3 regions of the Paenibacillus sp. FSL P2-0121 genome follow, and region 1 is predicted to be linked to each of the others. Evidence: riboswitches for the same ligand, from Rfam matches in the RefSeq annotation. Region 1 holds a riboswitch; each other region holds the start of a gene.

Region 1 (8,685 bases):
TTGGAGTCACGCTGTTTTTTTTGACCATACTGTTTGCCAAAAAGAGATTAATAATTATATAATTTTAAATGTATATGATAAAAACTACATTAGTCCCTAGAGGACAGAAAGGAATTCTCCTTGAGTAAACCTAAAAAAAGTCCAAATGTTCCCCAGTTGAGCAAACAAGAGAAACGACGGGTAGAACAGGAGCAACAGAAGCAGAAAACGAGAATTTTAGTTATTAGTTCAATAGCTGTAGTAGTTATCATTTTTGTTGGATTGTTTATGTTAGCTTCGAAAGATGCAGCAAAGAATGTCTCTACAGGAGAACCGGTAGAATTCAATTACAGTGAGCTACCTAGGATTGGTAATGAGGATGCACCTGTTAAGCTTGTTGAATTTGGTGATTTCAAATGTCCAGCTTGTTCCCAGTTTGCTGGCTCCATGAAACCGAAAATTGTTCAAGATTTTGTCAACGAGGGAAAAGCAGCTCTTTACTTTGTAAATATGGCTTTCGTTGGTCCTGACTCTGAGACAGCTTCACTAGCTGCATTGTCTGTATACCATCAGAATAAGGATGAATTCTGGAAGTTCTATGATGCTGTGTATGCGCAGCAAGGGGATGAGAGCGTGGAATGGGCCACTGAGGATTTCTTGGTAAGCCTTGCTGAAAAAGAGAAATTAGCGATCGATTACGATCTGTTGCGTAAAGACATCCAAGAGAAAACTTATGCAGATGAGCTGAAGAAAGACATTCAGTTGGCAACTGACGCAGGCGTGACAACTACGCCTTCGCTCTACATTAATGGAGTGAAAACGGCTGAACCTTTCGATATTGAAGCGATTACATCTGAAATTAACACCGCCGCAAAAGCAGTGGAGGCAAAGTGACAAAATTCCTATCTTTTTGCAAGCGTAACTGCCTCTATCTGGCCTGGTTCGTCTCTTTGGTTGCTGTAGCTGGTAGCTTGTATTTAAGTGAAGTCTTGAAGTATGAACCTTGTAAGCTTTGCTGGTTTCAGCGGATTTTTATGTATCCGCAGTTATTTTTGTTGGGAATTGCCACTTTCCGTGGAGATAAGCGCGTCATTCCTTATGTGCTTCCATTAAGTTTGATTGGTGGCAGTATCTCAATCTATCATTATGCGGAACAGAAGATTCCAGCATTAAGTAAAGTTCTACCTTGTACAATTGGTGTTCCTTGTAATAAAGATTATTTGAACTACTTCGGATTTATTACGATTCCTTTGTTAGCTTTAATCGCTTTTGCTCTAATTAGTCTCCTTCTTTGGTATGGACGTAAGGAAGAAGAAATGATTGACGTAGATGCAGAGGAGAGCTTAGGATTTTAGTTTTCACTTTGGAAGGTACAAAAAAGCTGAAAAGGTATTAAAATCACGGGCTAGAGGGATAATTGAAGATAATGAAAGAGAGCATCCAATAAGACGCTATATTTGAGCTTATTGGATGTTTTTTCATTCTTTTTTCATTTTTTTCAACGCTTTACTGTAGGCACTTTGTAGACTAATATTAGACCTTGTGAGAAGTTGAATATGCGCTGAATTTTCTTAGGAAAAACGGGGGAACCAAACTTGGCATTCATGCCAATGGGGTGAATCGGAACCGGGTCGAACAGACCTCTACCGTAGGGCTATAACCACAGCCCGAATCCGCCAGCTAACCTCGTAAGCAAGGTGGGAAAATGACCATGCATAAGCATGCGGATCATTTCCGTATGCTTATTTTTGTGTCTGCATTTATGAAATCCACCGATGAAAACAGCGCACGGAAATTCCGTTTCAGCTCCCAAAGAAAGGAACTGTATCCACCATGGTAAGCAAGGTAAAACGACTATTGATCGGCCGTCCGATGAAGTCGAATGAACTCGATCATGAAAAGTTATCCAAGGTTAAAGCACTGGCTGTCCTGTCTTCTGATGCGCTCTCGTCTGTAGCCTACGGAACGGAACAAATTCTGATTGTACTGGTGGCTGCCGGGTTTACTGCCATCTGGTATTCCCTGCCAATTGCATTAGCCGTATTGGGCCTGCTGGCCATCCTGATTTTATCCTATCGGCAGACGATTTTTGCTTATCCGCAAGGAGGCGGAGCTTATATCGTAGCCAAGAGTAATCTTGGTATTCCGACAGGGCTGCTCGCTGGGGGTTCATTATTGGTGGATTACATTCTTACCGTAGCGGTTAGTGCCTCGGCAGGGACGGATGCGATCACATCGGCTTTTCCAAGTCTTCATAATCATACTGTTCTCATCGCTGTATCTGTTATCGTTTTATTAACAATCATTAATCTTCGCGGAGTGACTGAATCGGCTTCATTTATCGCAATTCCAGTGTATTTGTTTGTGGTTTCGATTGTTGTTCTGATTATCTCCGGTATCGTTAAATATGCAATGGGTGGCGCGCATGCGAATGTTCCTGAAATAGGCAGCGCCGTATCTAATGTAAGTTTGTTTCTACTATTAAAAGCGTTTAGCTCTGGTTGTTCAGCCCTAACGGGGGTTGAGGCCGTATCTAATGCGATCCCAAACTTTAAGGCACCGGCTGAGAAAAATGCAGCCAAGACGCTAATGATCATGGGACTTATCCTTGGCTTTATGTTTACCGGAATCACTGTGCTGGCATATTGGTATGGTATTGTGCCAGATGAAAAGGCTACGGTTGTCTCTCAGATCGCTGAATCGACCTTTGGCCGTGGCGGATTGTACTTTTTCATTCAAGGGATTACAGCAGTGATTTTGTTCTTGGCAGCTAATACAGCATATTCAGCGTTTCCGCTGCTCGCCTTTATGTTTGCAAAAGATAAATATCTGCCACATGCATTTATGGTCCGTGGTGACCGCCTGGGCTTCTCAAACGGCATTATTTTTCTAGGAGTTATGTCTATCATACTTGTGACTGCATTCCATGGGAATACGGAAGGTTTGATTCCACTATATGCGGTAGGCGTGTTCATTCCTTTTACCTTATCCCAACTGGGGATGATGGTGCATTGGATCAAAACAAGACCCGCTGGATGGGTGAAAAGATTTGTAGTAAATACCATCGGTATGCTGACTACATTGACGATTACGCTTATATTTATCATTACTAAATTCTCGAGCGTATGGATGGCATTCATTTTCTTACCTGCTGTAATGTTCGTGTTCCACCGTATTCATAAGCATTATTTGAATACTGCGGATCAACTGCGTATATGTCCGGCTACTGATAAACCTGTAATTAAAGGAAGTACTGTAGTTGTTCCTGTTGCAGGGGTTACACGTGCTGTATTACATTCCATCAGCTATGCGAAGTCTCTAACAGATAATGTTGTTGCTGTGTATGTAGGCTTTGATGAAGAAGACATTCATAAGATGGAGCAACGGTGGGAGGAATGGAATCCAGGTGTACGCCTGATTGTTCTTCGTTCCAGATATCGTAGTATCATTCGTCCGTTAGTGAAGTTTATCGATACGGTAGAGTGGAAGACCGCTGCGACGGATCACATCACGATTTTGATTCCACAGTTTATTACCAAACATTGGTGGCAAGCCGTGCTTCATAATCAGACCAGCTTTTTAATCCGCTCGTATCTAATGAATCAAAAGGACGTTGTAGTAGCGACTGTCCCGTATCATTTAAATAAATAAGTAGAAGATTAAAGATGAGGTTATATCCGGAACGTTCGGAATATAACCTCTTTTGTATTTTATATGAAGGAAATTGTTGCAAATCCACAGAATTTGAAATTTATATGTTGACACAGAGAATGAGAATCAATATCATTTAAAAGTGAAGCAGAGGTAAAGGTCACCTTTGAATATCAAAGCAGTTACATATAGGAGGGTTTTTAATGTTTTGGCTTAACAGAAAAAGATCAGGAAGCATGAAAGTGACGATGAGCGGACTAATAGTGATGACGCTAATACTTTCCGCTTGTGGTAATAATAATGCTGAAAGCTCATCAAATGCAGGAACAGCGCCTACAACAGCGCCTACAGCAGAATCTACAGAGGCACCTGCTGCACCTAAGACGTTAACAGATGCAATGGGTCATAAAGTAACGATTCCGGCTAATCCACAGCGCGTTCTGGGTTCATATTTGGAAGACTCTTTGGTAACTCTGGGTGTAACTCCAGTAGCTCAATGGTCAGTTACAAACGGCGTTCAGGATTATCTGGCCACTGAATTGAAGGATGTTCCTACAATTAGTTACGACCTTCCGTTAGAGGCTGTAATCAGCTTTGCTCCGGATCTTATTATCATCCCATCGGAGTCTTCTGTTCAGAACGGGATTTACGATCAGTTGAATAAGATTGCACCCACTTATGTAATTGGGGATGAACTAAATCAAGATTGGCGCAAATCGTTGCTCAAGATGGGTGAGATTTTGAACAAAACCCCTGAAGCAGAAAAAGCCATTAAAGATTATGATGTTAAAGCAGCGGCTGCGAAAGAACAGCTTGCAGGAGCTATTGGACAAGAGTCCGCGGCTATTTTATGGTTGGTGCAAAAAAACTTCTATATTGTAGACGAAACCCGCAGCAGTGGAGCTGTATTATATACAGACCTTGGCGTAACGCTGCCTAACTTAGTAACAGAGATCCCAGTAGGAACAAGAGCAACTTGGAATCCGATCTCACTAGAGAAGCTTTCTGAGCTGACCGCAGATCATATTTTCCTTGTAAATAGTGATAAGACTGAGGGTTCGGAGATCCTAGATAGTGCAATCTGGAAGGGCATCCCAGCTGTAAAAGCTGGAAATGTGCATGAAATGAGCTCAACAAGCAGCTGGCTTTACAGTGGTGCGAACGCTGGCAGAAAAATCATTGACGATGTGCTAAAAAGTCTTGTGAAATAAAAGTCGTAATTCACCATGAATGAGACTGATCATTTCGGTGGGGAAGAGCGTGCAGATCAAGTATCTCGGGATACAAAGATCTGCACCATTTTTTTATAAACCAATCCCATAGTACGGAAAAATCGATCCTGCAATTGTACAACATAAATATTTTTGCGATAATGAGAATGATTGTTGTTATCATATAAACCATTGTAACTATTGAATAAGGAGACGGCTCATGGTTTCACCCTCAGATTTCGCAAATCGTATTAAAAATGAACCCAAAAAAGCTCTACATACCCGACCGGCAGCTGCCATTGGTATTCTTATTTTTGGACTTGCTGCCATTGCCTTCGGATTGGCACTTTCGGTCTCAGTAGGTGCAGCAGATATCAAGTTAGCTACGGTATGGGAAGCTATATTTCATTTCAATCCAGATTTACAAAAACATCAGGTAATTAGAGAACTGCGATTTCCACGTGCTATTGCTGGCGCCTTAGTCGGTGCTTGCTTCGCAGTAGCAGGGGCTATCATGCAGGGGATGACAAGAAACCCGCTTGCGGATTCAGGGCTGTTAGGCTTGAATGCAGGAGCAGGGGTAGCGCTGGCCATAGTATTTGCTTTTGCACCCTCACTCTCATTCACTTCACTAATGTTGTATTGCTTTATCGGTGCCGCTGTGGCCTCTTTTATCGTATTCGGAATCGGTTCGCTTTCTTTTAATGGCCTGACCCCCTTGCGATTGACATTAGCAGGTTCGGCTGTTAGTGCTTTATTGGTTGCTATTAGTCAGGGAGTAGCTATTCTTTTCAACTTATCTCAGGACATAGCCTTCTGGTTAGCTGGTGGGATGGGTGGAGCTAGCTGGACTCAGATCAAGATTATATTCCCTTGGGTGGCCGTAGCCTTAATTGCAGCAATGATGTTATCACGATCCGTCACATTGCTCAGCTTAGGAAGAGAAGTAGCGGTTGGTCTGGGGCAGCGGACAAGGTTAGTTCAATTGGCATGTATGATTGTTGTGGTTATCTTAGCTGGAAGTGCGGTTTCAACGGTTGGCCCGATTGCTTTTATAGGACTAATTATTCCACATGTTACTCGTTATTTCGTTGGAGTGGACTACCGCTGGATTATCCCTTGCTCCGCAGTTCTAGGGAGCTTATTGATTATCTTTGCAGATATTGCCGCAAGAATGATAAATGCACCGTATGAGACACCGCTAGGAGCTTTAATTGCCATCATCGGCGTACCGTTCTTTATTTATTTAGCGAGTAAGCGGAAGGGGGAGCTGTAATGCCCAAATTAACCCTTACTCCAGATGAAAAAGAACGCCGCACACGCGCCCTAACGGTGTTATCACTCCTTGCTATACTGATCGTCGTTGTGTTTATAGTCAGTATGAATACAGGGTTTATGCGTCTATCCCCACTAGAGGTATTACATACACTCATGGGTGATGGAACACATCAGCAAAAGCTTATTTTATTTGATTTCAGATTACCCCGCATCGTAATTTCATTGTTAGTTGGAGCGGGCTTTGCAGTATCGGGCTGTATTCTACAAAGTCTCGCACGTAATGCACTCGCTGAACCGGCTACGCTGGGCATAAGTGCTGGTGCAGGTTTTGCGGTAATCATTTTTATCTCGTTTTTTCCGGCTACAACAGCAGCTCCGGTATTTGTCTTGCCTCTCCTAGCGCTTGGTGGGGCTGGCCTGACCGCAGCTTTAATCTATATTCTTGCCTACCGGAAGGCAGATGGTCTGTCTCCTACAAGGCTGATCCTTATCGGGATTGCGGTCGCTGCAGGAATCAATGCTTGCCAGCTTGTATTGGCACTTAGGCTTGATCCTAATAATTATCAATTTGTAGCTACTTGGATCGCCGGGAAAATATGGGGTGGGGATTGGAGATTCGTCCTTGCTTTGCTGCCTTGGATCGCGATTCTGTTACCGTTCGCCTTCTATAAAGCCCGGGTTCTAAATGTATTGAATCTAGGGGACCATACTTCATTAGGTCTAGGAATGCGTGTGGAGAAGGAACGTATTCTCCTTCTGGTAACAGCCGTAGCGCTTGCCGGCTCCTGCGTCGCGGTAAGTGGAGGTATTGGCTTCGTCGGCCTGATAGCACCACACCTGGCTCGCAGGCTGGTGGGACCCCGTCATCAGGTGTTATTACCTGCTAGTGCTTTGACAGGGGCGCTTCTTATGATTACCGCTGATACCATTGGTAGATGGGTATTGCAACCTGCCGAAGTTCCTACTGGCATTGTGGTTGCGATTATTGGCGCACCTTACTTTTTATATTTACTCGCCAAGTCGAAAGCGTAAATTAGTTCATACTTAGGAGCATAGCTCCATAAAACTTTTAAGGGAGTTGTAGATCATGTCAGAACGTTTGAATACAGAAGAATTAAGTATTGGGTATGCTGAGGCTACTATAGTTAAGGGATTGAACTTGTCTATCCCTACGGGGAAAATCACCGCACTAGTGGGCGCTAACGGCTCCGGTAAATCTACAATCCTCAAAACGATGGCCCGGATTATGAAGCCGAAGAGTGGCACCGTAATGCTGGACGGCAAATCGATCCATAACTTTTCAACTAAAGAGGTTGCTCGTCAGCTAGCGATTCTACCGCAGAACCCAACGGCTCCTGACGGTCTGACGGTATCTGAGCTGGTCAGCTATGGTCGTTTCCCTCATCAAAAAGGATTTGGCACGATGACCGCAGAGGATCGCAACATCATCTCCAACGCCATCTCTGTTACGGGCATGGAATCTTTTCATGATCGCCCTATTGACCGTCTCTCTGGTGGACAACGTCAACGCGCTTGGATCGCTATGGCGTTGGCTCAAGAAACAGATATTTTATTCCTTGACGAGCCTACAACGTTCCTAGATATGGCGCATCAGCTCGAAGTTCTTCAACTTTTGCAAAAGCTGAATGAGGAAGAAGGCCGTACCATTATCATGGTCGTGCATGATTTGAATCATGCTACTCGTTATGCGCAGCATATGGTAGCGATTAAGTCCGGTACTGTGGTTAGCGAAGGCTCACCTACTGAGGTTATGACACCAGATGTATTGCGGGAAGTGTTTGGAATTGAAGCGGATATCGTTCCGGATCCACGTACGGGTGTGCCACTGTGTCTTCCTTACGAGCTTGCTGCCTATAAAGCTGTGTAATTATCATCTAAAAACATACAACGAACAGGCTCCCGTCATTGACAAGGGAGCCTGTTCGTTGTTACAGTTGTGGTTGCCTACAATTTCATAATAACTCTTTAAAATAGATCAAGGACCATCATTTATACATGGTTAAAGGAGCATGAAAACATGAATATTGACAAAATTCAAGATGATCTAGAGCAGCTAATGACTGCAGGAATAGTGAAAAGTCATGAGAATTTAAAAGATCACGTGTACACTAAAATGGGCGGCAAAGCTGATATTTTGGCTGCACCAGCTACTTATGATGAAATTCAAAAGATCGTTACATATGCAGAACAAAATGGGATAACCCTTACGGTACTTGGGAATGGCTCCAATGTGATTATCCGTGATGGAGGTGTACGTGGAATCGTTCTGCAAACGGCAGGACTGACCGAAATGGGAATTCGCGACAATCTCTTATATGCGCAATGTGGTGCCAAAATAATTGATGTTTCCAGATATGCGCTTGATAAGGAGCTTACGGGTCTTGAGTTCGCCTGTGGCATTCCAGGAACAGTTGGTGGAGCGCTCTATATGAACGCAGGTGCTTATGGCGGTGAGATCAAAGATGTCCTGCATAGTGCACTAGCTATAAATAAGAACGGGCAATTGGTAACTCTGCAAGGAGATGAGCTGCAATGGGGATACAGA
Region 2 (11,379 bases), 1.1 Mb from region 1:
TATACATTCTAGATGAACCGACGACCGGGCTTCATCCGCGGGATACTGTTGGCCTCATTCGTGTGCTTCAGGAGCTGCGCGATTTGGGTAATACGGTGCTCGTTATCGAGCATGATATCGAGATGATGCGCGCTGCCGATCATATTATTGATATGGGTCCGGGTGCTGGTCTGGACGGAGGGCAAGTTGTTGGCGAGGGCAGCATTGAGGATTTGATGGCAAGCGAGGCTTCTGTTACGGGAGCCTATCTTAGAGAAGAGCGTCATAAGACTGCTGCATATGTTCGCCGGAAAGGTGACGGAAAACAAATCACCATCCGACAGGCACAGTACCGGAATATTGATATCCCGGAGGTTTCTTTACCTCTAGGTTGTCTGGTCTCTGTAACTGGAGTTTCGGGTTCAGGCAAGTCGACCCTAGTCTTTGATATTCTTGCGCAAGGCAGTACGAAAGGACATGAGCAAATAGGCTGTGCGGAGATTGCGGGCTTAGATCAGGTTGGAAATATAGTGATCTTTGACCAATCGCCCATGGGTAGAATGCTGCGTTCTAATGTAGCGACGTATACAGATGTATTCACACATCTGCGCCAGCTGTTTGCTGCTTTGCCGGAGGCGAAAAAAAGAAAACTGACCTCCAAGCATTTTTCCTTTAACACACCGGGTGGACGCTGCGAAACCTGTCAGGGTCTTGGGGTGCTGACTGTAGACATGAATTTCTTACCCGATCTGGAGGTTAAATGCCACGCATGCAAGGGGAGAAGATTTACGGATGAGGTTCTCCAGGTGAAATATGATGGATATTCCATCTCGGATCTGCTGGACATGTCCGTACAGGAAAGCTTGCCGATTCTTAAGTCGGAAGCCAAAATGGCGGGGATTATCGAGACATTGTGTGAGGTGGGTCTCGGTTACCTTAAATGGGGACAATCTGTCAAAACCTTATCCGGTGGTGAAGGGCAACGGATTAGACTGGCTAAAGAGCTGAGCAAACCTTCCAAAAACCATACGCTCTATCTGCTTGACGAACCCACAACAGGCCTTCATCCGTCAGACATCAAGCAGCTCCATACCTTATTGAGCAAATTGGTTGATACGGGAAATACTGTCGTAGTTGTGGAGCACAGCTTAGAGCTGATTCGGGAGTCCGACTGGGTGATTGACATCGGCCCTGAAGGTGGCGTTGTGGGCGGTAAGCTTGTAGCTGAAGGTACACCGGAGCAGGTTGCTGAAGTACGGGAATCCTACACAGGGATGTTCCTGAAACGGATTCTGGCTGAAGGGCTGTAACTTAATAAAAGAGGTGCCCAAAAGCCATGAAAATGGCTGGGGCACCTCTCTTTTTTTGAACTTAAACCAAACCTCTGCTCTCAACTCTAAACTTCGTCTGAACGTCTGAACCAATCTCATTCGCGCGTACTTAGCACTTTCGGAATAAGAGATGATCATGAGTCAATGGTGTTTGATCCGCAGATGATTAGGATACGGTAGCATCAGACAGCGAAAGACAGCGAAAGACAGCGAAAGACAGCGAAAGACAGCGAAAGACAGCGAAAGACAGCGAAAGACTATGCTTCGGCGGTATCGGACTCAGCAGACGTTATAAGCAGGAAAATCCGCCATTTGGAGTATTATCGGACCGCATAGCTCCTAATGGCGGAAAAATCACCGTATAAGAGCCCCTTTCTAAGAAATAGCTGCGCTGGTGTCCGATGAGTTGCTGAAAAGGCGATAAATTAGTAAATAGCGTCATTGGAGTCCGAATGCCTCAGCAGGAGATCATGGTATCAGTAGCAATAGCAGTAGCAGTAACAGTAGCAATAGACCCAGCGAATGATCATACTTCGGCGGTATCGGACCCAGCAGACCTTATAAGCAGGAAAATCCGCCATTTGGAGTATTATCGGACCGCATAGCTCCTATTGGCGGAAAAATCACCGTATAAGAGCCCATTTCTAAGGAATAGCTGCACTGGGGTCCGATAAGTTGCTGAAAAGGCGACAAATTAGTAAATAGCGTCATTGGAGTCCGAAAGCCTCAGCAGGAGATCATGGTAGCAGTAGCAGTAGCAGTAGTAGTAGTAGTAGCGGTAGACCCAGCGAAAGACTATGCTTCGGCGGTTTCGGACTCAGCAGACCAGCGAATGATCATTCTTCGGCGTATCGGACTCAGCAGACCTTATATGCAAGAAAATCCGCCATTTGGAGTATTATCGGACCGCATAGCTCCTATTGGCCAAAAAAACGCCTTATAAGAGCCAGTTTCTAAGGAATAGCTGCACTGGGGTCCGATGGATTGCTGAAAAGGCGATAAATTAGTAAATAGCTTCATTGGAGTCCGAAAGCCTCAGTAGGAGATCATGGTGTCAGTAGCAGCAGTATCAATATCAATAGCAGTAGCAGTAGAGCCAGCGAATGATCATACTTCAGCGGTATCGGACTCAGCAGACCTTATATGCAAGAAAATCCGCCATTTGGAGTATTATCGGACCGCATAGCTCCTATTGGCCAAAAAAACGCCTTATAAGAGCCAGTTTCTAAGGAATAGCTGCACTGGGGTCCGATGGATTGCTGAAAAGGCGATAAATTAGTAAATAGCGTCATTGGGGTCCGAAAGCCTCAGCAGGAGATCGTGCATCTAGCGCAGCTTAATAATCTAGCAGACGTCCATTATCATGCCATTGCCCGTACATTTTATTTTCTTTAGTGTTTGCTATGAATTTGTCTAATTTACTCTTAAATAAATCTGGCTGATGTTTATTGCTTTGGATCGTGTCGATCCGAACTCTTTTATAAAGGGCTGGAAAGGCCGTGAAATTCTCATATACTTGCCTGTCCTCTTTTAGCCGTTGCTCTATAATCTTATCTACTATAAAAGAATCAGGGTTCATATCAGGAAGTATCCGTTTTCCTTCAGCACTCATTAACCCCAGCTTTTCGAGGCGGCGGACACGCTCTTTATTCAATTCAGTCCAAGAGCTTTTGTTGCTTCGGGGAGAGAGTCTTTGCGCCAGCTCCGTTTCCGAAATTTTCTTTTTCACTCCATCGATCCATCCAAAACACAAACATTCCTCAACTACGTCCAAATATAGCAACGTTTCTGAGTTTGGCGTCATACTAACGAGTACCCAACAAGATTGTTCAGTCTTACAATTCTCCTGCAGCCAAACTCTTAAATCTTCTCTCGTTTTCACTGTAATTAGATTTTCAATCTCCATAATTAAAATACAATTTCCTTTCTAGGTATGGAGTGGAGCGTCTTGCCCATCCGAGATTAAATAGCTTCCGCAGGAACCTGATACCAAAAAAGAGCATAGTCATTCATGGTGGAAGCATGGCCTAACTGCCGTAACATAGTAGATACATTGCCTCTATGATAAGTCCCGTGATTGGCGACTTGCAACACAATTTCTGATAGGCGTGTTTGGCGGATTCCGGCGAATGGATTGTCAAGCAGAATGGTTTGCTCCAAATCGGATTGGTTGTGTAACCATGCTTTGTATTGTTCTGATAGCTGGGCAAAGATATTTACGTATTCATCCACAGAATCTAGAATGCTCAAATTTAGCGGGATACTTTGTTGAAAAGCCTCTGGCATGGCAGTGCCTGTTAATACAAGATACCACATCGTATCAACCGCATAGATATGGCTAAGGGCATGAGCGATGGTGGGAAATGAGCTGTTCACTTCTTGACTTAGCACAGAAGGCGGGAGTTCCTTGATTCTTCCCAGGATAGTTTGGTTTGCCCAAGTGTGGTATTTAAACATTTCTACTGTATAATTTGTCATTCGTACATTCTCCTTTTGAATGGTCATGGATTTGTTTTTGTTACTGTAGTTAATATAAAAGAAGAAGTATGACATCAGACTGTCATACTTCTTCATAAAGTTTGAGTGTGTTTTGAAGCTGCTCTTTTAAAATACCTCGCAATGCAGGGGGTTCGAGGACTTCGGCGCCGCTGCCAAAACTCAGCAGAATGGACCAAAGCCAATGTGCTTCCAATGGCTTATACACAGGAATTCGCATCGTCATGCTTTTATCGGAATGAAATTCCTTGTCGACTTGATGAAACTGATCCAAAGCTTCTGCCAGAGCCTCAGGGCCTACCCGGATCACTATTTCCTCCACCTGATCTGCCCTGTTTGAACAGCCGGCCTCTTTGGGTACCTCATGTTGCGAATGAAAGGTATCCTGCGTCAGGAACAAATTCAGCATCCGGGAAAGTCGGAACTCCCGATAGTCCTGCCGTGTCCGGCAATAACCATAGATGTACCAGTTGCTATATTTAAAATGAAGCTTTACTGGTTCCATTTCACGGGTTGTACGTTCATTTTTTACACTGATGTAATCAAAACGGACAACATTTCGTTCCGATATAGCCGCACGTAAAAGAGGAAGTGCGTCAGGATCCGTACGCCGGGTTTCAAGATCCACCGCGAGACTAGAGGTCTGTGGCTCCGTTCCAATCGTTTGCAGCCGTTCAATGGTTCCTTGCGTATGCTCATCTTCAAAAACGGAAGAAAGACTGTTAAGTACAGTAATCAGAGAAGTGACATCATACGAACGGAGCAGGCTTTTATCCATTTTATATCCGTCCATTATGCCATATCCACCTTTAGTACCCTGATACGATACGACCGGGATGCCAGCGGCACAAATCACATCGATATCCCTATAGATTGTTCGCTGGGAAACCTGAAACTCTTCAGCCAGCTTGGAGGCAGATAAAACTTCGTGGTTCAATAGCTTGTAGATCATAGAAATCAATCGTTCCAATTTCATGTGTGCATTCCCACCCATTAGTCCATTTCGTGTTACAGCGTGATTATATCATAGATTTTTTCGGGCTAATTTTGGGAGGGAGGAGTTTTGTTGTTGGCGATGAAGAAATATCCTATGACAGAGTCGATTAAATCTATTTACAGATTAAATCCGCAGGCTCGCCTGATAAATCATTAACAGAAATAATAGCATCGTTTTTTTTCACAGGTGGGGTCCAATATTGCTCATTCCCAGGCAGGTCATCGAACCATTCGGCGTCCTTTGGACAATCTAGAATCATAAATTTTCCGTATTCCTGATCTCTGGATTGATGGTATTTGAGATAGGCTTTTCCGTTATCAATGGCGAGAATTTCTATTTTTCCTGAGGTGTGGCTCATGGATAAGCGTACTCTTTTGCCAAGTCCTGAGGTTCTGGCTTTGGCTTCTTCTACAATTTGATAGACTTGCTCGAGCGGTAATACGAAATCCCGGTTTCCGGCTACGGGCCGGTTCACAAAGAAGTAGTAGGGTGTAACGCCAGCCCATGAAAGCCGGTCCAGTAGTTCCCCTAAAATAACGGGATCATCGTTGATGCCTTTGAGGATGGGGGTCTGATTTACGACAATTGCCCCTGCGTTGTGGAGAGCTTTAAATGCTTTTTTGGCTTCAGGTGTAATTTCACGAGGATGATTGATATGCGCCATAACATAGATTCGTTTGTCTTCGGTAGAGTAAGTACGAATCAGCTCCAGCAGTTCTTCGTCTTCAGAGATCCGCATCGGATTAAATACGGGAATTTTGGAACCCAGTCTAATGATCTTAACATGCTCAATGCTTCTTAGATTTTCAATAATGGATCTTAGCTTCGGTGTGGAGAGAATTAAACTGTCCCCGCCCGTAAGAAGTACGTTGTTAATCTCCGGATTATTTGCGATATACTCCAAACCCGGAGAGACATCAGCCATCGCCTCTTTCACGTCATTTCGGAACAGACGCTTACGGAAACAGTAGCGGCAATAAGCCCCGCAGACCTCGGATACAATCAGCAGTGCAGTTGTTCTATACTTGTGCTGACAACCAGGTACCACATAATTCGTGTCCTCATCGGAGGCGTCCCAGCGCCCATACTCCAGCAGTTCACCTTCGTTAGGAATAACCAGCTTACGGATGGGATCATTTGGATCATCCCAGTTAATCAAAGACAGATAGTAGTCATTTACACGAAAAACAAATTTGTCCGTAATTTCTTTCAGATTCTCTTTTTCCAGCTCAGACAACATAGCTATTTTGTTAATATCCGTGAAGTACTTTACCTTTTGCACGTACATCTCTCCTTTGTCTCGTAGTGTGAGAAATGAGGGAGCCTTAGTGTCAAAGGCCAATCTACTGCCAGCAGGGTCCAAAAAAGCACCAAAAGAGACCCTTAGCAAGGGTCTCTGGTTATGTAAATAACATGAAAAGCAGACCCATCCACTGCTGACGAGGTTAGCTGACGGACTCGGGTAAGATGGTACCCTACATTCTAATGCTCAATGATTCGCCCCAATTAACTGGTTCCCCCGCTTTTCAACTGTAAAAGTTGGAAATTAAGCGTAGATAAAGTATACCCTATCAAGTTTTGAAAAGTCAAAAGAGAATCCTAGATTCACTTTCAATTGCTAGCGCTACTTCCGCCGAGTAGTTTAGGCAACAGCGTTAGCAGCTTCTCCCGGGTTAACGCATCACTAGAGTTCCATTTGCTTCCGTCGAGCAGATAAACATGTCCCTGACGTACTGCCGGGAGATTGTTCCAAAGTGAACTGTCTAGTAATCGTTCCATCGCAGCTCGCGAGTCTTTGCGTTCCGGAATGAACATGAAGATATGATCTCCGGCGTAGGCAGGCAGTCGTGTTGGATCAACTTCGGCGAACCCTAACTCTTCGTCCAATATGGCCTGGATCTCTTCAGTCGGTTGTAATCCACATGGGGCATAAAGCGCAGTGGAGAATCCGGACATTCCCATAGCATACAGATGATCTCCATGATCATAGACCAAAGCAGAGGCGGTTTCTCCAACTTGGAGGGTTGTCGTGTAAAGCTGCTGCCACATGGCAGCGTTTTTGATTGTGAATGACTCCAGCCATGCTTCGGCTTCGCGCTGTTTACCTAGCCAACTGCCTAGTGTCCGCATTCGTTTGTCGAGAGATGCAAATGAATCAAAGGTGAGTGTCGGAGCGATACCAGAAACTGCTCTGTAGGCTCTTTCATCACTATTTGCCAAAATGATCAAATCTGGGTTTAGGGAAGCGGTCAACTGCGGGTCCAGTGGAAACCCGACGTTGGCGAGCTTCTTAAGCCGATGTTTATAGACGCTGTTCCGGGCGAACGCTTCATCTCCACCGATAGGCTTTACGCCTAACGCGAGAAGGTCGCCAAGTGTTTCGCCATGATAGACAATACGTTTCGCTCGCTCTGGAATCTCCACCTCATGACCCGTCCAATCCTTGACGGTAAGCTTACGACCTTGCTGATGTGCATATTGTCCGGGTGTAACTCCGGTTTTTTGCCGAAAGCGGCGGCTGAAATAGTATTCGTCCGAGAAGCCGACCAGTCTGGCGATTTCCCGCAGTGGTTCAGTCGATTCCTGCAGGAATCGTTTGGAATGATTAATGCGCAGATCCGTCAGGTATTCAAGCGGCTTTTTACCCGTAAGCTGCTGAAAGATCGGTGTATATTGCCAGATTGATATTCCCGCCAGTTCAGCTAACTGCTTCACGGTGATACTCTCTGTATAATGCTCCTGAATGAATGTTATGGTCTTTTCTACGGATTCCGTAGGACTTGGCAGGTGTTTGGAAGGGTAATTATGCTCAAAAAGTAGCAGCAGCAATTCTTGGAATTTTAATTGTCGCTTGAATTGTTGTACATCATCGGTGTTATTCCTGTTCATGAGCAGGTCTTCGACTAGTCGGATTACCTTGGTGAACGGGTGCACAATTAACTCCCGTCTGCCGGAAAGCAGCTCTCCAGAATATCGTTTAGGAAGCTTGGTTGTATAAATTGCTGTAAAGGTGATGAGGTAATAATACAACGTCAGCTCCTGGTTGTTCGTACTATAGGAGATTCCAGGAGATAGTAGATAACATTTATCCGTACTTAGTATCACGCTTTGATCATCGAGGTTCAATTGTCCGTTCCCTCCAGTAAATATGAGAAGGGTATAGTCCTGGGTTGTACGCGTTATAGAGCTTGAATCGGCAGCTTGAATCATCAGTTCGGCCTCGTTTAGCTGAAATAGCAGAGAGTGGAGTGGGGGCAGGACGATGATGTATGCAGCATGGGTTCAGCCTCCGTTCATTTGGTGAGAATGATTATCAATGAATTCATTGTATATAAAAAAAAGAAGCATATCAACAGCTGTTGACATGCTTCTTGCAGTTTTTTATCAGCCTTGTGTTAAACTCTTCATCTCGGAAGGTTATTTCATATTCAATAGCTGTGGAATTTCGCCAAGCAGCCATTCTCTTGTTGTCGCATCACTTGAAGTCTTCATGATGTCTTGTGTATAGACATATCCGTTCTTGACGGCAGGAAGGCTCTTCCAGATAGGGCTCTTTAATAGATTCTCTGTGGATTGTTTTGCTTCTTCTGCCACTGGAGTCAAGATGAATATCCGGTCTCCGGCATATTCTTTCAGGACTTCCATGGATACTTCCTGGAACCCTTTACCTTCATCAAGGATCGTCTGAATAGCTGGAGTTGCCTTGAAGCCATTCTCCCCATAGAGTACCTGGGAAAGTCCGGTTGCTGCCATTATAAACAGTCTGTCTCCTGGATAATAAGTGAAGACCGCAGCCGTTTCGCCCTCTTTCATGCCTGCGGATTTCAATTGCTTCCACATGTTCTCTTCAGCGGTTTTATACTGCGCAAGCCATGCTTCTGCTTCAGTCGTTTTCCCAACAATTCCACCAATGTCCAGCATACGTTCCTGGAGTGGGGCAAAGGTATCAAATATTATAGTGGGTGCAATTTTGGAGAGCTGTTCGAAATCAGCTTCATCTGTGCCCGCATAGATGATCAGGTCAGGCTGAAGCTCCAATGTTTTTTCCAGATTGATAGGGAAGCCTACATCCTCCACACCTTGTAATTGATCTTCAAAAACCTGGCCTTCACCCATAGAAAGAGGATAACCTACCGCCTGCACACCAAGTGCGAGCAAATCGCCATAAGTTTCTCCAGAATAGATAATTCGCTGTGGATTCACCGGAATCTCTACAGTATGCCCTATGTAATCTGTATAGGAGCGGGTAGTCGCTGCTGCTTCATCTGTACTGCTATCTGAGGGTTCTGCTGAAGGTACCGCGGTTGCAGCGGAAGAGTTCCCGGTTGCGTTCACCGTACTATTGGCAGAGGATTGTTCCTTTGAGTTTCCGCACGCCAGTAGCAATGTACTCAGCAAAAATAGTACACATACCACAGCGAAGGACTGTCGTACCTTGTTCATATCTTATTGCCTCCCTATTATATGTAACGACCACCAATAATGATAATCATTCTCGATTAAAATATATCATAAATTAAAGCCTCTTTTTACTCAATGGACAAAAAATAACCCCGTAATTTGATTTGTACAATCAAGTAAAAAGGATGTGTTTAAAATTATTTTGAATTATTTTTAGCTGCTTGGAAAAATACTCTAAATAACAGCAATCGAGAGAAAGAGAGGGAGCTTGTCTTCATAATAAACTTGGCAAAGGAATCCCTTGAAGCACATAGGATTGTGGTGTTTTTTTGAATCTGATTACTGTTATGTATTAAGAAGTTCAGGTGATGCAAAAATCCAGGTTTGTCCACATTGATTGTAATCGTTATCATTACGTGGCATGTTATCTACCGTGCTTGACGTCAGTAGAAGGGCTTTGTTATGGTTTTTATAGTCAAACGCAAGCCGAAATAGCTTTTTGTAGAATATGCAGAAGGTTTTGCGTAAGATATTCTAACCAAACATAATACGAGGGAGATGGTTGATTGTGATCAAAGGAATTATTTTTGATTTTGACGGAACGATTATCGACACGGAGACTGCTTGGTACACCGCATTTAACGAGGCTTATGCAGAATATGGAGTGGATCTGACGCTTGAACAATATTCCACCTGCATCGGCACGAGCTTGAACAGTTTTAATCCTTATGAATATTTAATGACTGATCTTAAGCTAGCGATTGACAAAGAAGAGTTCAGTAAGGCTGTTAAACAGAGACACAGCAAACTTATGGAGCTTGAAACAATACGACCAGGCATTCAGCATTATCTTGATTCCGCCAAAGCAGCTGGACTACGCGTAGGGCTGGCCTCAAGTTCTTCCCTGGAATGGGTGGAAAAATATCTGAATCAATTGGGTATTCGCGAGTATTTCGAATGTGTTCGGACTGCCGACCATGTGGCAAAAGTGAAACCAGATCCCGAGCTATATAACCAAACGTTAGCTTGTCTTGGAATCACAGCTGATGAGGCGGTTGCTATCGAGGATTCACCGAATGGATCTAAGGCAGCGGCAGCAGCTGGCATCCGTTGCATTGTGACGCCTAACGAAATTACTAATTTTCTTGAATTCGATAAGCAGCACCATAAAATTGATAATCTAAGTCTTCTTGAATTTGATCATGTAGTTACTCAACGTTGCTTCGTATAGAGAAACCGAGAAACTAAGTTCAAATTAAAGGGGGATACCAAATTGAGAGCCGTACATTTTGGAGCAGGTAATATTGGCAGAGGTTTTATTGGGCCTATGTTGTCGGACTCCGGTTACAATGTTTGTTTCGTCGGAAGAAATAAGAGTAAAATTGCCCAATTGCAAAAACGTGGGCAATATCCTGTCACCCTAGCTAACAAGAACCGGGACAGCTTTATTGTTGATAATGTTACTGCAATCAATCTGAATGATACTGAGGACGTTACTAGAGCTATAGCAGAAGCTGAAATTGTGACAACTGCCGTCGGAATATCCGCTTTAAAAGATATTGCTGAGACCATTGCGCAGGGCATCGAACGAAGGCTTGAAAATAGCAGAAATCTCAACCCTCTTCATATCATTGCCTGTGAGAATGGGATTGGAAGCAGTCAGAAGTTGAAAAAATCAGTTTATCGGCATATGAAGCAATCCTTCAAGGAACTTGCTGACCGCAATGTCGCTTTTCCCAATGCGATGGTGGACCGGATTGTACCTATGCAGAAAAATACAGATTCACTTGAAATCCTCGTTGAACCCTTCAGTGAGTGGGTTATTCCCCGCAGTGGAATGATTGGTAATTACAATGAAATTAAAGGCGTCCATTATGTGGATTCGCTGGCGCCATACCTCGAACGGAAGCTATATACTGTGAATACAGGTCATTGCAGTGCAGCCTATTTTGGATACCTGGAAGGTTATACTAGCATTCAAGAAGCGATGTCTGATCCCGGAATCAGAGTTCGTGTTCACGGGGTGCTTAAGGAAACAGGGGCCTTATTGGTGCATTTATATGGCTTCAAGCCCATAGAACATGACCGGTATATAGAAAAGATGATGGAACGATTCACTAACCCCAACTTTAACGATAAAATTACACGTGTCGCCCGCTCCCCGCTTCGCAAGCT
Region 3 (11,379 bases), 3.3 Mb from region 1:
ATAAAGGGAGCCATTACGTTGATGTTCCCGTGAAATTCACATTCGCCGACAGCTCTTCGGTGCAGCGGGTCTGGAACGGTGAAGGAGCAGAGACTACGTTTCAATTGTTAAGCGATAAGCCTCTTCTCTCTGCTGAGATTGACCCTGAGCATTCCATCTTATTGGAGAGCAAACATTTAAACAACTTTAGGCTGGCGGAAATAGAGCCCAAGACGCTCTCTCGCTGGACGTTAAGTGTAACTAAACTACTTGAAACCGTGCTCGGAACTCTTGTCTGGTGAGGTGAATGATTGTGAGAACATCGATAACCCGCGGCTGGCAAAGCATGAAGGAGCAATTTTATATTTTAATTCTGCTCTTCATCTACCGACTGCTCTGGGGCTACTTTATGTATGGTTTCATCCGATCTGCTATTATTCCAATTCTACTGCGCTATCCAGATAAAGACGCCGGCGGCAGCGGTATGGGCAGACTGTTGTATTATATCGAGGGACAGTTCAGCTTGAATACTGACCCTGCGATACGCACTTGGTTATGGATGCTTCTAGGACTTGTTGTCTTGCGACTTCTGCTTTCTCCTTTCATAAGGGCAGGATTGCTGCATGAGCTGCACCAGGAGCGAAAGGGCGAGCGCGGGCTGTTCTTTTTCCCCGGCATGAAGATCTATGGACTACCTGTCTTAGTCTTTAGCCTAATCGAATGGGTGCTGACCCTGCTGCCGCTTTACTGGCTTGCTCCAAAAATGTACGGGCTGTTCTTATCCTCTTTGTTTAACTACACTTTGTTACTTCATTTAGTACCATACGTATTGGCATGGCTTATATATATTTTTATCGTGCGCCTGTTTCTTCTATATATGCAGTTTGGTTACACCGGCGGTACAGGAATGTTCTCCTCACTGTTCATCTGCTTGCGGTCACTGATTCCTGCTATAGGTGTTTCCATTGTACTTGGTGCGGGAGGCTTGCTCTTACTGCTAGTGTGCGGACTGACGGGTCTGTTCTGTCCCGGCCTGCCGGCACTTATAATACGGCAAATCTCACCACTACCTTCTACGCTCTTAAAAATGTGGGGAATCTCTGCACAATATCATCTATGGTGTAGCAAAGCATTTCCACAATAAATTAACCTTATTTGACATAATAAAAAGGTCCCAATTCCTGTATTCAGGAGCTGGGACTTTTTCTCATTACGGATAACTTAAGAGTATTTGCAAAATCATAAAAGCTCTGTTACAATAAGTCCTGTGCTATTAGTAACAATTTTGTAATCAATTGAAACGATTCCTACATAACTAAATGTATTTATCGTAAGTGTAACTGTCGAAACGTCATTCTCTTGGTGCTTAACACGCCTAATTCCTTTGCACCGGGAAGTGGGGGAACCATATTTTGGGTGAATTGATCTCGCTTTACAGGGATCATAGGGAATCTTCTACCGAACCCTTAAGCTAACCTCGCAGGCCTTGGAAGGAGTACATCTTTTGAAAAGACATAATTTAAGAAAAAAATGCGTCGCTGCGGCGCTAGGACTTGTAATGGCATTATCTATTGGTGGAGGAAGCGCCTTTGCCGACTCTAAGATGGACACTGTAATCTCAAAGACTATTGGAGTTGCCTATAAAACCGGAGGTACAAGCACTGCCGGATTTGATTGCTCTGGATTTACAAAATATGTATTCAAGAATGTGGGTCTTACTTTACCTCGTACATCAAAAGCTCAATATAGCGTTGGAACTGCTGTATCCAAAAGCAATCTGCGTTCTGGTGATCTAGTGTTCTTTAACACACTTGGCAATGGAGTATCCCATGTCGGCATTTATGTTGGAAACGGAAAATTCGCACAATCGTCCTCTTCGCGTGGAGTGACCATCACTTCACTCAGTCAGGCCTACTGGGCCAATCGTTATGTTGGCGCTAAAAGAGTAATGAGTACTTCAGCTTATCAAGCTGTAGCCTTCGATTGAAACCTTCCTCACAACTATAACCTCATAATTACAACTGTATGAACCTGAATCTGATTATTCCCGTAATCAAATTCGGGTTTTTCTTTTTTCCATAATATATTTTTACACTAATAGAGCCCAATTGAAACACGTTTATTTGATAAAAATTGCAATTATATTAAAAATTAGGTCATTATTAACGCTTACATATGCCTTTCTACCGTAAAAATGCCAATTTTTCTGCATTAATATGTTAAAAACGATTGCCAAGCGGCTTTCTGTTTGTTACAATTAGCGCAGTGAGATTTTAGTAACATTTTTGTAATCATTAAGTTGTTATTTACAAAGGTTTTGTCATGTATTGATTACAAGCTAATCCTAATCAACAGTATGAGCCGAGTTTCCTAACTATTAGGAAAACGGGGGAACCAACTTTGGGTGAATTGACCTCCATTATATAGAGGGGTCATAGGGGACCTTCAACCGAACCCTTAAGCTAACCTCGTAGGCATTTGGAAGGGGTATACACTTTTGAAGAAGAAGTTAGCAGCAGCAGTACTAAGCTTTTCCATCATCCTCACCATCGGAGCAGGAAGCGCTTTCGCAGATTCCAAAATGGATAAAGTGATTGACAAGGCCATCGGTACTAAATACGTATCCGGCGGTATATCCACTAACGGATTTGATTGCTCCGGATTTACAATGTATGTGTTTGATAAGATTGGCATTAACCTTCCACACCAATCAGGTTCCCAATATCAAATGGGCACAGCAATCTCCCGTGATGATATAAGAGCCGGAGATCTTGTATTCTTCAATACAAGTGGCAAAGGTGTCTCCCATGTCGGCATTTATGTCGGTGAAGGTAAGTTCGCACACGCTTCTACCTCACGCGGTGTTACGATTAGCTCTCTGAGTGATAGCTACTACGTGAAACGCTACGTTGGTGCTAAGCGCATTATGAGCACAGACGCTTACCAATCGGTTGCTGCTGAATCGGAAGACAATGATGATGTTCAATAAGTAACGTACATAGGCTCTTTTCCAAGGTAACTCTTGGAGGAGAGCTTGTTTTTTTGTCTTATTACTTATTTACCCCTCTCATAATTTGTAAAACATTCCTCTCATATAAAGTTTCTGAGTCGAACCTCCCCCATTTTGTATATAATTAGTAATATAGCAATGTCCTCGTGAAAGGAGATCGTTGACTTTATGATAAATCCGTCGGTAACTTTTCATGTAGTTCCTATGGAGGCAATTCACGGAAAAGCTATTTGTAAGTGGAGCTATACGCCTCCATATAATATTTATGGCTGGATGCCGTGGGAGCAGATGCAGGCTCTTGGCATCGAGTTTGGTGATCCGCAGCTCCGGGAGGAACAATATATCTCCATATTAAATGAACAAGAGGTTTTGTGCGGATTCGCACAGTTGTTCCCGATGGAAGGAGTCGTTCGTTTAGGAGTTGGGATGCGCCCCGATCTATGCGGCCATGGTTTAGGCAAACTATTCGTAGATGCAATCGTCCAGACAGCCTTGAATCGTTATCCTGATCGTGAGATAGATCTGGAAGTCCTGACCTGGAACCAACGCGCCATCCGAACTTATCAAAAATGTGGATTTACGATTACAGATACGTATGAACGCCGCACACCTACAGGAGACAAACCTTTTTATTGCATGGTCTATGACAAATGATATTAAATACCATATATTTCATAAGAATGATTGTATTCACGTTCATTTTTTTGTCACAAACCCTATGATAACGCTTCACCATAAGCTATAATGTAGGGAGCAGCTTACATAGAAGGGACGAATTGGGATGCAGAAATGGATCATGAGCGGTTTGTTTTTTGCCGCCTGTGCCTTTGCGGTAGTACTCATGTTTACACTTCCGGGTAAAGAAGAGGTAGCGGAAGAAAATAAGCCCACGATGCCGGTAGTTCAACTGGACGCAGCAAAGGCAGAAGCAACCGTGAAAGCCAGCTGTATCACCTGTCACGGCGATCAGCTTCAAGGTGGAGTTGGACCAAGTCTTCAGAATGAAGGCGGCCAGCATGACGCTGAGGAAATCTACAGCATCGTCACCAAAGGACGTGGTCAAATGCCTTCCTTTAAGGAGAAGCTAGCCCCTGAAGAGATCGCCAACGTCGCACTCTGGCTCTCAGAGAAAAAGTAACCCATCAAGCAACTAAAAACGCCCGTGTATGAGATAGGTGACTATCTATGCACGGGCGTTTATTTTATGATTTTGGCTAAACTAATGATTTTTTTCAAAGGCTTCATTAAATTCATGCGCCGCTCGAAGATCTAGAGCCGTAATCCCATCTTCTTCATTAGATTCAAGTCGCAGGGTAACTGTTTTATAATCAATCGTAATATGTGGATGATGATCGAAGGCTTCTGAAATCGTGGCTACTTCATCAACGAACGCAATGCCCTTCATATATTGGCTGAACATATATTTTCGCACCATAACATTATTATCCAGCTTCCACCCCTCCAGCTTGGTGATCTCCTCACGCAGTTCCTCTTCCGTAAATAACAATTCGTTTCCTCCCTTACAAAAAATTGCAGTAAAGTGCGCAGTTCCCTTTACATGACTTAGGCGTTAAACAAAACATCCCTTAGCTTCTGAGGTCCAAGGGATGTGCCAGGATAAAGGCGATATTTTCGATTTAATGTATTCACAAATCCCAGCGATTATAACTCGGCTTTATCAATTTTAACACGGGCTACTAACTACGGGCAAATTACGTCCAGACGTCTCCTCTGCCTAAATCAAAACCACTGAAGCCAAATCCTCTTCGCCAACTAAAATATTAATGCGATGCGTGTCCTTATCGTAAATAATTACACCGCTCCCCACTTCAATCATAGGTTCATTACCCAACGCGAAGAAAAGATCCTCAGCCAATGCTTCCCATACCTCCAGCTTTGATTCTTGGGGTAGTTCCTGCCACTCGTCCGGATCCATCTCAAAAAATAAATATCCATCGGAAATTCGTCCGACGGCTTCGGTCAAATCTGTTAGAATTTCACCGTAATCTCTACCATGCTTTACACCCACGTATATCACTCCGTTTTCTTCACAGATGAATAATTACTTACCTTATCCATTATAGCCGAAAAAATGACTTCACAAAAAACCGAATGATGTCGATAAATAAGAATATACGTTAATTCGGTTTCGCACAGAGTGCCCTGCCGCTGTTTCAAGGATGATATACGCGGCATTGTCGGAACACATCTTAAATCTCACGGACGAGGTGCAAAATGGAAATTTCAACAATAATTGGTTTAATTTTTGGTTTGGTTGCTGTAATCTGGGGCATGATCCTCAAGCACGCTCCACTTCATGCTTTGGCCACACCTGCTGCTTACGTTATTATCTTGGTGGGTACGGCAGCGTCTATTTTCATGGCCTTTCCTTTCAACGAGGTCAAAAAGATTCCAAGTCTGTTCAAAATGATCTTTATCAAAAAGAAATTAATCAGTAAACCCGAATTAATCACTATGTTTATGGAATGGGCTTCTATCACACGGCGTGAAGGTCTGTTGGCTCTAGAATCAAAGGTCGATGAAATAGAAGATAACTTCCTCAGGAATGGCATGCGGATGATCATTGATGGAAATGATCAGGATTTTGTCCGCGATGTCCTCATGGAGGATATCCACGCCACAGAGGATAGACATAAAGCAGGAGCGCTCATCTTCTCACAGGCAGGTATGTATGCTCCTACCCTTGGGGTGCTCGGGGCGGTTATCGGCCTCATCGCCGCTCTGGCTGATATGAGTGATATGAACAAATTGGCTGCGGCAATCGGGGCTGCCTTCATCGCCACTTTGCTTGGTATCTTTACAGGTTACGTATTATGGCATCCTATTGCTAATAAACTGAAACGTCTCTCCAAACAAGAAATCGAAGTTCGAATGATGATGGTCGAAGGTCTTTTGTCCATACAGTCCGGTGTATCTACTATTGCCATCAATCAGAAGCTTGCTGTATTCCTAACACCTTCGCAACGCGTTAAGTTAAATGAGAAGGACGGTGGATCAGGTGAGCAAAAAGACTAGACACGAAGAGCATGAAGAACATGCCGATGAATCGTGGCTGTTACCTTATTCCGACCTCATGACTCTTCTGGTGGCTCTGTTCATCGTTATGTATTCTATGAGCGCAACGGATGCCAAGAAATTTGAAGAGATGAGTCAAGCCTTCAGTTCCGCACTTAATGGCGGTACAGGTATTCTTGAAGAGCGGGCAGCAATGCCTAGTAAAACTCAAGAAGATCTAGGGAAAAATGATAAGATGGGTAGCTCTACTTCCAAGAAAGCTGAAGAAGCAGAAATGGCAAAGCTACGACAAAAGGAACAAGAGGATTTAGAGAAGCTTAAGAAACAATTCGATCAATATATTAAGAGCAACGGCCTAACTGATCTGCTCAGTACGAAGCTTAATCAATCTCAGCTAATGATTACGATCAGTGATAACGCATTGTTCGCCTCTGGCCAAGCCATTGTTAAGGATGATTCGCGGCAATTAGCTAAATCCATCTCAACGATGCTGCAGCAATTCCCGGATTATGATGTAGTAGTGCAAGGGCACACCGACGATATTCCGATTTCCAATAGCAACTATTCATCCAACTGGGATCTGAGTGCGGATCGGGCACTTCAGTTCATGAAGATTTTGCTGCAGAACACGAATCTAAATCCGCGCAAATTTAGTGCGATTGGATACGGCGAGTATCATCCTATTTCGGATAATGACACAGCTACCGGCCGAAGCAAGAATCGCCGGGTAGAGGTTTCCATTATTCGCAAATATCAAGAATCCAAAGAGTTTACAGGGATTGTTCCCTCTGCTGAATAAGTGATTTCGTAAGGTAATAAAAAGAGCTGTCCAAAGGTCTTAGACCCCGGACAGCTCTTTTTTTGTTGCGAGTACTACATTCTATATGGACCTGTAACATTGTAATAACATTCCTACAGTAACTCGTAGTTCAGCGTAGCTCCAAGCTCTTTCTTCTCATCAGCAGACAGCTCCCGCCATTCTCCCGTTTGCAATGCCCCCAGGCGAATATTCATAATCCGAATGCGTTGCAGCTTTCGCACCTCATAGCCAAAAGCGCTGCACATACGACGAATCTGGCGATTTTTGCCCTCTGTCAAAATAATACGGAAGACACGCTCCGTAATACGCGTGACCTCACAGGGCAGCGTCTTCTCACCTAATATTTTCACACCGCTCGACATGCCGGTAATAAATGAAGGCGTAATGGGTCTGTCCACGGTAACCACATATTCTTTTTCATGCCGGCCTTCCGCCCGCAAAATTTTATTAACGATATCACCATCATTAGTAAGCAAGATTAATCCTTCCGAATCCTTATCGAGACGACCAATCGGGAATATACGCTCATGATGACCTACAAAATCGACAATATTCCCCTTGATATGCTGTTCTGTGGTTGATGTAATCCCAACCGGCTTGTTTAGAGCAATGTAGACCGTCTGGCTTGAGGTTTCAAGCGCTATACCATCTATTCGCACATCATCGCCCGGAACAGCCTGACTGCCCAGCACAGCAGGCTCTCCGTTGATCGTAACTCTGCCGGCATCCACAAGCTTGTCTGCTTCTCGGCGTGAACAGTATCCTGTCTCACTGATGAATTTATTAATTCTCACGTTGTTCTTCACTCCGTTCATCCTTAATGTTAAGCCAAGGTGTAACCCCTCCAGCTGCAGGCAGCTTAATCATAACGGTTGTCCCCCGGCCAACTTCACTTTGTATTTCCAAATGACCCTTATGAGCCTGAATAATACGCTGGCTAATCATTAACCCAAGCCCAGTCCCCGATTCCTTATTCGTGAAGAACGGTTCACCCAGCTTAGGCAGCACGTCCTCTGGAATCCCTTCACCCTGATCTTTGATTACAATAAAGACGCAATCCACAGAGTTCCACAGTTCCATTGAAATGACGCCACCCTCAGGCATAGCCTCAATTGCATTTTTAACAATATTAATAAATACCTGCTTCAGCTGGTTCTCTTCACAATGTACAGTAGCAGGTTGTTCAGAGAATTTCGTACTAAATTGAATATCATGTAGATGAGCCTGACTATCCAATAGAGAAACTACATCACCTAATATGTAGCGAAGATCTTTCTCCTGAAAATGAACGGCTTGCGGCTTAGCCAGGATTAAAAATTCACTGACGATAAGATTAATCCGCTCCAGCTCGGATAACATCAGCTCTACATGAAGCGGAACCAAGAGCTCCTTCTCCTGTTGAAGCTGTAGAAATCCTTTTAACGTGGTAAGAGGGTTACGAATCTCATGAGCTACTCCTGCGGCCAATTGGCCGACTGTAGTTAGTTTCTCAGAGCGTCTAAGCAGCTCCTCCATTCGATTGCGTTCCGTCATATCACGAGAAACGTGAATAAAGGAATGGGGATAACCCTCTTCATCTCGAATTATCGAGGTACTAACGCTAACTTCAACTAATGATCCGTCCCGTTTAAGTCTCACTGTCTCGATCGGCGGCAGAACTGCACCATTTCTTAACGCGTCAAGCCGCTCTTCCTCTTGCTTAAGCGCTGTCGCGGGTACAAGATATGGCATATTGCCTATCACTTCTGTTGCACTCCATCCGTACAGCTCCTCAAAGGCTCTGTTAGTGCTAGTGATTCGTCCCTCCATATCCAACGTATGAATCGCATCCGACGTACCGTTAATTACGGATTCCAAATGCTCCTTAACCGCCCGGTTCTCTTCCAGCGTCTGCTTAAGACGATTGGTGCGTTGCATAAGATGAGAAGTCATAGCGTTAATCCGCAAGGCTAATTGACCTAACTCATCACGAGAGGTTACCTTTAATGGAGGTTCGAACTTACCTCGCGCTACGTCATTGACTTTGGCAAGTATAGCCTGAATTGGACGAGTAATAAAACCTGAAAGTATGTAACTACATAGCAAAAATAATGCTAGCAATAACAGAGACGTAGTCAAATAATTGGCTAATTGTTCATGAACTACGGATGAAATCACAGAATAATCCAAAACTACACCGATTACGTAAGGCTCCATTTTAGGATTCTGAATAGGAATGAAGCTTTTGAGCACTCTTTTCCCATGTACCTTCGTCTCCAGTGTAACTGGCTTCTGCTTCTGCTGAGCTAATAGAATAGCTGCTTTATCTTGCTCCACATTACCATAAGTATAGGTACCGAACTTAATTGGGCGGTTGCCAAGTTTCTTTTTAAATGCATCGCTTCCATCACCCGCCATACTTGCTAAACCAAATGTTGTTGGATTAAATCCTGTAAGCTCTAAAATCCCTGGATTAACTTCTTTGGTTCGCTCTACAATTTGATCGGGGTTGGTGATTTCGATATATTCACTTGCCGCAGTATTGAGAATAACAGGATTAATGATGTAGTTGCTTGCTTCATCATGATAATAACCCCACTTCTCAATGAAATCGGGATTGTAGGTTGAATATTCAAATGGGCCTGACCAAAAATGATCCAATGACTGACCTTGCCCCACAGTGACTTCCTGATTATCAAATAACTCCAAAAGGGCAAGGTACCAGTACCCCCAACCTTGAGTGGACATTCCAATATCAATCGGATTTGATGCCCTTGTCACCACGATATCATTATCAGTCTTTACCAGAATTGAAATATTAGACACGCCCAACTTGGAAGTTAGGGCCTTAAGTTGAGCGTTGGTTATATTCTTATAATCCGGACCCAATTCCTTAGAGGCAAAGATGGCAGCCATTCTTAAGTTATGCGCGATTTGATATTCTACATAGTTAGAGCTATAGTTACTTTGTTCTACAGAAACAGCCATTTGCATAGCGGTGATCTGCATATTATTTACGTTTTCATTTCTTAGATTATTCTGAGCGGCATAAAGGTTAAATGTCAGATTCAATGCTAAAATTAGCAGTACCGCTCCAAAAATAATAGCAGATAGTTTTGTCTTTATGGACAAACTGTTATTCACCTCTTATCCACTGGTAAATCCTTGCGGAGCCTATAATAAACATCATACCTTTTGCCCCCTCATTTGAAAAGGACATTTAAAACAAGCCTATTAATTCACCAAATATTGAAATTCAAAAGGTGTTTCTCTACAATATATAAGAAACCATCCACATCTTATGCACATATAAACAAATTATTAAAGTCCGGTGTGTACAAAAATGTGTATAAGTAGGCTGTTATCCACAGAGTTATGCACATTTTGTTAAGAACGAATATTTGTTCGTTGTATAATGGTTACAGAAGAAGGGAAGATGATCTTGAATATTAAAGCCAATGAATCGCCAGAAGATATACAAGCGGTTCATGAATATTGGATGAGGCAGGCGATCGCAGAAGCACGTAAAGCTGAGGCATTAGGTGAGGTTCCTATTGGCGCTGTCATTGTTCGACATGGTGAAATTATAGGACGTGGATACAATTTACGAGAAACGACAATGGATTCGACAGCCCATGCAGAGATGGTAGCCATTCGCGAGGCCAGCAATGTCATGAATTCTTGGCGTCTGCTGGATTGCCAGCTGTACGTCACCCTAGAACCTTGTCCGATGTGTGCAGGAGCAATAGTGCAGTCCAGAGTGCCTCTCACGGTATATGGAACGCCTGACCCTAAAGCTGGATGTGCCGGGACCCTCATGAACTTGCTTGAAGAGCCGCGATTTAATCATAGAACTGAGGTAATACAGGATGTTTTACAAGAAGAATGTGCAGATCTACTCACCTCCTTCTTTCGCCGTTTACGTAAAAAGCCAATTAAACAAAAGGAGGACTCCTAAATGACCCTTACTCTATATCATACCTCTCAAGGGATCTATATTTCTCCACTTGAGCTTAAGGATGCACAGAGCCTGCTGGAGCTTCGTTTAAATAACCGGGTAACCCACGAACCGTTTGAGCCAAAACGTGATGAGCACTTCTTTACCCTGGAGAGTCAGCAACAGATCATCAATCAGCGTATTGAGGACGCCCTACAGGACAGAGCTTATATGTTCGGCATTTATCTGCTGGATGGACAGCTAATCGGTCAGATCACATTGTCCAACGTCTCACGAGGTGTAGCACAATATGCTGATTTAGGATATTTAATGGATCATCGGATGCAAGGACAAGGTTATATGACAGCAGCGGTCGGATTAGTCCTTGGCTATGCTTTCCGAGCCTTAGGTCTACATAGAGTTCAGGCAGCTATTTTATTGCATAATGAAGCTTCCCGAAGAGTCCTGGAGAAGAGTGGGTTTAAACCTGAAGGGGTTGCCCGTCAGTATCTTAAAATAAATGGACAGTGGCAGGATCACCAAACCTACGCAATCTTAACTGAAGATGTGCTGACAGAGGAACAGAAATAGGATTCTGCATTGTCGCAGGAATCAGCG

The links. Region 1 has a riboswitch for cyclic di-AMP ahead of MKY54_RS16895 (APC family permease). Riboswitches for the same ligand answer to the same signal wherever they lie in the genome.
Region 2: linked by a shared signal. The riboswitch ahead of MKY54_RS11620 (KamA family radical SAM protein) and the one ahead of MKY54_RS16895 (APC family permease) in region 1 are both predicted to bind cyclic di-AMP.
Region 3: linked by a shared signal. The riboswitch ahead of MKY54_RS00540 (C40 family peptidase) and the one ahead of MKY54_RS16895 (APC family permease) in region 1 are both predicted to bind cyclic di-AMP.

The regions. Positions count from the first base shown of each region.
Region 1 is NZ_CP150245.1:3,816,767-3,825,451, reverse strand. It holds gene MKY54_RS16905 (DsbA family protein) at 157-873, shown strand; gene MKY54_RS16900 (disulfide oxidoreductase) at 870-1,334, shown strand; cyclic di-AMP (ydaO/yuaA leader) riboswitch at 1,529-1,688, shown strand; gene MKY54_RS16895 (APC family permease) at 1,813-3,630, shown strand; gene MKY54_RS16890 (iron-hydroxamate ABC transporter substrate-binding protein) at 3,834-4,841, shown strand; gene MKY54_RS16885 (iron ABC transporter permease) at 5,062-6,117, shown strand; gene MKY54_RS16880 (iron ABC transporter permease) at 6,117-7,151, shown strand; gene MKY54_RS16875 (ABC transporter ATP-binding protein) at 7,207-8,007, shown strand; gene murB (UDP-N-acetylmuramate dehydrogenase) at 8,158-8,685, shown strand, end outside.
Region 2 is NZ_CP150245.1:2,665,457-2,676,835, forward strand. It holds gene uvrA (excinuclease ABC subunit UvrA) at 1-1,289, shown strand, start outside; gene MKY54_RS11600 (hypothetical protein) at 2,050-2,253, shown strand; gene MKY54_RS11605 (YdeI/OmpD-associated family protein) at 2,647-3,216, opposite strand; gene MKY54_RS11610 (DinB family protein) at 3,273-3,788, opposite strand; gene MKY54_RS11615 (YafY family protein) at 3,871-4,782, opposite strand; gene MKY54_RS11620 (KamA family radical SAM protein) at 4,916-6,085, opposite strand; cyclic di-AMP (ydaO/yuaA leader) riboswitch at 6,225-6,366, opposite strand; gene MKY54_RS11625 (AraC family transcriptional regulator) at 6,415-8,013, opposite strand; gene MKY54_RS11630 (ABC transporter substrate-binding protein) at 8,221-9,246, opposite strand; gene MKY54_RS11635 (HAD family hydrolase) at 9,773-10,435, shown strand; gene MKY54_RS11640 (mannitol-1-phosphate 5-dehydrogenase) at 10,478-11,379, shown strand, end outside.
Region 3 is NZ_CP150245.1:104,885-116,263, reverse strand. It holds gene MKY54_RS00555 (M1 family metallopeptidase) at 1-281, shown strand, start outside; gene MKY54_RS00550 (hypothetical protein) at 293-1,123, shown strand; cyclic di-AMP (ydaO/yuaA leader) riboswitch at 1,342-1,480, shown strand; gene MKY54_RS00545 (C40 family peptidase) at 1,538-1,966, shown strand; cyclic di-AMP (ydaO/yuaA leader) riboswitch at 2,329-2,471, shown strand; gene MKY54_RS00540 (C40 family peptidase) at 2,516-2,968, shown strand; gene MKY54_RS00535 (GNAT family N-acetyltransferase) at 3,158-3,643, shown strand; gene MKY54_RS00530 (cytochrome c) at 3,771-4,127, shown strand; gene MKY54_RS00525 (4a-hydroxytetrahydrobiopterin dehydratase) at 4,209-4,496, opposite strand; gene MKY54_RS00520 (hypothetical protein) at 4,725-5,018, opposite strand; gene motA (flagellar motor stator protein MotA) at 5,225-6,025, shown strand; gene motB (flagellar motor protein MotB) at 6,009-6,824, shown strand; gene rluF (23S rRNA pseudouridine(2604) synthase RluF) at 6,938-7,639, opposite strand; gene MKY54_RS00500 (sensor histidine kinase) at 7,629-9,956, opposite strand; gene tadA (tRNA adenosine(34) deaminase TadA) at 10,261-10,782, shown strand; gene MKY54_RS00490 (GNAT family protein) at 10,783-11,352, shown strand.